Regions from separate parts of the Candidatus Methylopumilus planktonicus genome, predicted to be linked through region 2. Evidence: predicted binding sites of a transcription regulator. Region 2 holds the regulator's gene; the other holds the start of a gene.

Region 1 (3,413 bases), 260 kb from region 2:
AATCAGTTCGTGCGAGTGCTTTTTCAAATACCCATCGAATGGATTTGTCATCATCGATAATCCAAATTGCTTTCATAGTTAAGATCCTTGTGATTCTTGATTGTGAATAGAAACGTCTTTTACATCTAAATCTTTAATCGGTAATAAAATCGTAAAAGTTGTTTGTCCCGGCTCACTCTTACACTCAATCATGCCCTGATGCTGACTTAAATAGGTTTGCGCTAAAGATAAGCCGAGCCCTGAGCCGCCTTCACGACCAGAGACAAGTGGATAAAATATTTTGTCGCGAATGCCTGCAGGTATTCCAGGTCCGTTATCAATGATGTCGAGTTTAATACCGACACGGTAACGTTTTTTGGCGAGCATAATTTGTCGCTCTGCTCTTGTTTTAAAAATAATTAAACCTTGCTGTTGTGTCTCATGCATCGCTTGTACGGCATTCCGCGCAATATTAAGAACCGCTTGAATCAATTTTTCTCGGTCGCCAATAATGTCAGGCAGGCTCGTATCGTAATCACGTTGAATTTTTATTTCATCAGGGGATTCTGCCAATAATAAACTTCTAACGCGCTCCAAAACCTCATGAATATTTGTCGGTTCATATTTGGGTTTTTGATGAGGAACGAGCAGTCGATCCATAAGAGACTGCAGACGGTCTGCTTCTTTAATGATAACTTGTGTATATTCTTTTAGAGAAACATCTGGGAGCTCATGCTCTAAAAGTTGTGCTGCCCCTCTTAATCCTCCCAATGGGTTTCTAATTTCATGCGCTAAATTACGAATCAATTCTGAGTTCGCTTGTTGTTGAATCAACATGCGTTCTTCTTTTGCAATTCTTAATTGCTGATCCATTTGTTGGAACTCAAGAATGTATCGCATCGATCCAGTTTGAATGGGTGTAATGGTGCATGTCACAGAATAGGACTGATGTTTTAAAGTGGTAATTAAAAACTCATGCTCACGATAAGGTGTATCGTTATTTAAAGCTTGGCTGATGGCTAATTTTAAAATGTCAGAATGAGGAAATGCATCATCCAGCTTCATCTTGTAAATATGTTTAGCGCTGAGTCCAAATAGAATCTCTGCCGATGGGTTCATATACAAAATATGGCCCTCAATATCACATAGCAATACCGCACTTGCTAAGTGTTCAATTCCCTTAAGCTCTGGGGATAAGGATGGCATCGTGGTTTTTTTCATGAATTTTCCATTTTCATTTATATAGCAAGCAAAACTTGAGCCAACTTTGACAGATGGTCTTAAGGCCTATTTACTAGGGTGTATAAGGATATTGTAAGGAATATTAAGCGGTAATGCACTAAAAGAGTGCACATATGTATTAGCCCGAAATGAAGGCATAAAAAAAGACGGCTATAAAAGCCGTCTTTTTAATTGTTTAAACGAATTAGCAGCTGTAATACATGCTGAATTCGATTGGATGAGGCGTCATACGCATCTTAGTCACTTCTTCCATCTTAAGATCGATATAACTATTGATCCAGTCATCGGTAAAGACACCACCGCGCGTTAAGAACTCGCGATCTTTATCTAAATACTCAAGCGCTTGCTCGAGAGATGAACATACAGTTGGCACTTGTGCATCTTCTTCAGGTGTTAAATGGTACAAGTCTTTTGTCGCTGGTTCACCTGGGTGAATCTTGTTTTGAATGCCATCTAAACCTGCCATCATCAATGCGCTGAATGCAAGATATGGGTTTGCTATTGGATCAGGGAATCGCGCCTCAATACGACGCGCTTTATCACCTTCCACGAATGGAATGCGAATCGATGCTGAGCGGTTTTTCGCAGAGTAAGCTAATTTCACTGGTGCCTCATAGCCTGGCACTAAACGTTTATAAGAATTCGTACCCGGATTAGTAATCGCATTGAGTGCGCGTGCGTGTTTAATCACACCGCCAATGTAGAACAACGCGAGTTCACTTAAACCCGCATAACCTGAACCTGCAAATAAATTTTTACCATCTTTCCAAATGGATTGATGCACGTGCATACCTGAACCGTTATCGCCTAGGATTGGTTTTGGCATGAATGTCGCTGTTTTGCCATAGTTATGTGCCGTGTTTAATACCACGTATTTAAGAAGTTGCGTCCAATCGGCACGTTGTGTGAGCGTACTAAATTTAGTACCGATTTCACATTGGCCTGCAGTGGCGACTTCATGGTGATGCACTTCAACTGGAACACCCATTGCTTCTAGTGTAATCGACATTGCTGAACGCACATCTTGAAGTGAGTCCACGGGTGGTACTGGAAAGTAACCGCCCTTAACCCCTGGACGGTGGCCAGTATTGCCGCCTTCGTGTTGTGTTGCAGAATCCCACGCACCTTCTTCTGAATTAATTTTAACGTGACATCCATCCATACCTTGAGACCAAGTGATGGAATCAAAAATAAAGAATTCTGGCTCCGGGCCAAAGTAAGCTGTGTCACCTATCCCTGTTGATTTTAAATAAGCTTCTGCACGACGCGCTAAGCTTCGAGGGCAACGCTCATAACCTTTACCGTCCGTTGGATCTACGACATCGCATGTCAGGATCAAGGTTGGCTCTTCCATAAATGGATCGATATTAGCCGTATCTGGATCTGGCATCAGCAACATGTCGGATGCTTGAATGCCTTTCCAACCTGCAATCGATGAACCATCGAATGCGTGACCTTGTTTAAATTTATCTTCATCAAAAGCTGAGACAGGCACGCTGACGTGCTGTTCTTTGCCTCGTGTATCCGTGAATCTAAAGTCCACGAACTTAACATTGTTATCTTTGATCTTTTTCATTACATCAGCGATTGCCATTTCATTCTCCTAAAAGCTTCAATTGTGATTCAAACTGTTGTTCATTAATGCATTTCAACATATTAATAGTAAGCATAAATTGTGCCAATCAAATAATGTTGTAAGGCTCTGTTATTACTTGAGATTTAAAAGAGAAATGTCAATAATTGCACCAAAAAAATGCATATATGAGTTTTATGCACTTAATAAGTGCATAAATGAGTTTGATGGCAGTTTTTACAAAAACACTTATACTCAAAACCTTAATCAAATCGATGTGATAGTGGTCCATGACTGAACTTGAAAAACATTTTGCCGTGATTGGTAATCCAATTCATCACAGCCTATCTCCTCAAATCCATAGTGCGTTTGCTAAAGAAGTTGGACTCCATATTGATTACGAAGCCATCCTTTCTCCTCTCGATGAATTTAAAAATACAATTCATCAACTCATCGCACAAAAAGTAAGTGGGGCTAATGTCACATTACCCTTTAAAAAAGAAGCTTATGAATTAGCTAGCCAGCATTCCAATCACGCTAGAATCGCTGAAGCTGTCAACACGCTCGAATTTAAAAACGATGAAATCATTGGTCACAATACAGATGGCATAGGATTAGT
Region 2 (3,413 bases):
TGTCTTCTAGAGCATTTAGGGCAATGCTTTTACCCGAGCCTGACAATCCTGAAATAATAATGACTTCCATAATTAATGATCTAAACTTAATTGAAGATTAAGCTTCTGTGAAAGATTCTTTGTTGCATTAGATCCCCTATTAAGTAATATGTAGTTTTTAACTACAGTTTCAATTAAAAGGCTTACATGTCTTGTTTTATCTATAGGGAGCTCTATTTTAGGAACAGTAATATCAAAAAGCTTAAAAGAACCTATATCCATATCTAGTCTCGGGTAGAGTATTTTTTTTTGGAATGATTTCAATTCAACCACTAAAAAAAGCTTTTCTTTTTTGATTATGCTTTTATCACCGAATAATTTTTTAATATCAAGTATGCCTAAGCTACGAACCCCCATTACATTGGCAAGGAGTGATGGCGCTTGGCCTATGAGTGTATTTTCATCTTGTTTGAAAAATTCTACACTATCGTCAGCAATAAGCTTATTGCCTCTGTAAATTAAATCAAGTGCAACCTCACTTTTACCAATACCTGATTTGCCAACGATTAATATACCTTTACCTTTAATTACAACAAAAACACCATGTGCATGTTTTGTAGCTTGAGGGACTTTAGATTTTAATGGGTTTAAATTAAAAATTTTTGATAAATACATTATTCTATCGACTGGTGTTTTAAGCCGCCTTCAACTCGGTGGTGATCCTTATGTAATTCTTTATATTTAATGACTTGGCGATCTAATTTACTCGATAGTAAATCAATGGCGGTGTACATACTTTCACCTCTGCATTCAGCATGAATATCGCTCTTTGGAAGATGAATAGTAGCCTCTACAATGTGTTCTAGTTTAATTACTGTGAGTGTGACCTTTGCATCAATTACATGATCAAAATGGTGGAAAATTTTAGCTAATTTAGTTTGAATATATTCCTTTAATGACGGAGTGATTTCTAAATGATGGCCAGTTAAATGAATATTCATATTATTTCCTTAAGGTTAGAGTTATAAAATTTTTCTAAGGTTGGTTGGAGCAATATTTAGTATTTCTCTATATTTCGCCACAGTTCTTCGTGCAATATTAATATCCTGATTCTTTAATAATAAAACAATCTCGCTATCTGAAAGTGGTTTTTTTGGATCTTCTTGTTTAATAACTTCTTTAATTTTAGCCCTAATTGCAGTAGATGCAAGTTCATTACCTGAGCTATTGTCAATTGAACTTCCAAAGAAAAATTTGAGCTCATAAATGCCCCGAGGCGTATTAATATATTTGTTTGATGTAACTCTAGAGATGGTGGATTCATGAAGACCAACTTCTTCAGCAATCTCTCTTAAAATAAGAGGCTTCATCATAGATTCACCATAATCTAAAAAATCTTTTTGATGTTTCATGATGGCTTCTGAAACTTTAAGAATTGTGACAAACCGCTGTTGTATGTTTTTCACAATCCATTTTGCTTCTTGTATTTGACTAGATAAATGATGAGCTGAGTCAGCTTGCGAATTTTTGATTAGGTCTCGATAAATATGATTTAAGCGAAGCTTTGGAATTGCTTGTTCGTTTAATGAAACTTGCCAATTAGCCTTTACTTTTTTTACATTAACTTCATGTTGAACGAAGTGATGACTTTCAATGGTGGAAAATATATTTCCAGGTTTTGGGTTAAGACTTTTAATTACCTTCTGAATTTCTCTTAGCACTTCATCTTCACAGCCTAATATTTTTTTAAGCTTAACAAAGTCACGAGAGGCCAGAAGGTTTAGATGAGATTTAATAACTTTAATGGAAAGTATGTGAATCGGACTTTCTTCCTTACTTTCAAGTTGAAGCGTCAAGCATTCAATAAGATCTCTTGCGCCAATTCCAGGTGGCGCTTGTTTTTGAAGTAATTTTAGTAAGGATTCTATTTCTTCAATACTTACTTCATACTCCTTTGGAATACTTGATAAGAAGTAATCTAGAGGCTCTTCCAAATAGCCATCTTCATTGATTGAATCTATTAGAAGAGAAATAATTGCTTGATCCTTCTCGCCAATTGGAATTAAATGAAAAATATCTTCAAGGTATTGTTTTAGGGTTTGTGCCGCAGACTCTCGATACTCATTTGAATCGATATAATTATTATCTTTTGCGTATTCTTCATCCCAATTAATTTCGTGTTCATAAATAGGATCTTGGATTTCTTGATCGTTTAAAATTTCAAATGAAGTTTCTTCCTGAGGAGTTATCGCAATATCTTTACCGTCTTCCTCATCTTCCTCTAGCATTTCAATTAAAGGGTTCTGTTGAATGAGAATTTCAAGTTCTTGATTAAGCTCCACAGATGACATCTGGAGAAGCTTAATAGACTGTTGAAGTTGAGGAGTAAGCGATAAGTGTTGAGACGCTTTAAATTGAAGATTTTGTTTCATCGCTTAAATAGCGCTAATCTAAATAGTTATAGATAAAAATCCTTACCTAAATAAACATCTTTAACATTTTGATCGTTAGCAAGAGTTTTAGGTAGTCCAGATGCAAGAATTTTCCCTTGATTTACAATATACGCGCGATCACAAATACCTAAAGTTTCACGAACATTATGATCTGTAATGAGAATGCCAATTTTTTGTTCGGCGAGATATTTAATGATTTTTTGAATATCAATGACCGCAATTGGATCAATACCTGCAAAAGGTTCATCTAATAGAATAAATGCGGGATCAGAGGCAAGGCATCTAGCGATTTCAACACGACGTCTTTCGCCCCCGGAAAGGCTGATTGCAGGATTGTTTCTAATATGACTAATACCTAATTCCTGAAGAAGCCCTTCAAGTCTTGCATTCATTTTTTCGCGAGTTAAGTCTTGCAATTCTAAAATAGCTAAAATATTTTCAGCCACCGTCATTTTTCTAAAGATCGAAGGTTCTTGAGGAAGGTAAGAGAGACCTAATTTTGCACGACTATGAATAGGCATTTTTGATATATTTGCACCATCGAGTGAGATACGTCCTCGATCGCTTGGAATAAGCCCTACGATCATATAAAAACTTGTTGTTTTACCAGCACCATTGGGCCCCAGCAATCCTACGATTTCCCCACTCTTGATAGTTAAAGATACATCTTGAACGACAGTTCTTTTTTTAAAAGTTTTTTTAAGATTTTCAATGACTAATTCACTCATAGCGACTTGTTATTCCTGTGGTTTTTTCTTGGGCTGAATAATTGCACGCGTTCTGCCACCCGGTACAGTCTCACCTGCTTTATTTTTAGTGTTACCTGACATTGCTTTTGCAAATTCAGCATTTGCGTCGTACATGATGTAATCGCCCTGAACAATATCCCCGCCTTTTTTTACCCACGCTTTACTATATAAATGAACTTTATCCATACGACCATCATATTCAATTCTCTGAGCGCTGCCCTCAATATATTCA

What was found. The regulator sigma-54, encoded in region 2, starts transcription at its own class of promoters, with help from an activator protein. The targets are predictions, from matches to a motif close to TGGCACNNTTCCTGCT.
Region 1: the regulator sigma-54 is predicted to act here: its motif matches at 1,228-1,243, upstream of glnL (nitrogen regulation protein NR(II)).

The regions. Positions count from the first base shown of each region.
Region 1 covers NZ_LN827929.1:1,214,779-1,218,191, forward strand. Annotated here, with positions in the region: gene ntrC (nitrogen regulation protein NR(I)) at 1-76, opposite strand, end outside; gene glnL (nitrogen regulation protein NR(II)) at 79-1,200, opposite strand; gene glnA (type I glutamate--ammonia ligase) at 1,406-2,815, opposite strand; gene aroE (shikimate dehydrogenase) at 3,085-3,413, shown strand, end outside.
Region 2 covers NZ_LN827929.1:123,236-126,648, forward strand. Annotated here, with positions in the region: gene rapZ (RNase adapter RapZ) at 1-70, opposite strand, end outside; gene BN1208_RS00630 (phosphoenolpyruvate carboxykinase (ATP)) at 73-654, opposite strand; gene hpf (ribosome hibernation-promoting factor, HPF/YfiA family) at 654-980, opposite strand; gene rpoN (RNA polymerase factor sigma-54) at 1,002-2,411, opposite strand; gene lptB (LPS export ABC transporter ATP-binding protein) at 2,438-3,160, opposite strand; gene lptA (lipopolysaccharide transport periplasmic protein LptA) at 3,170-3,413, opposite strand, start outside.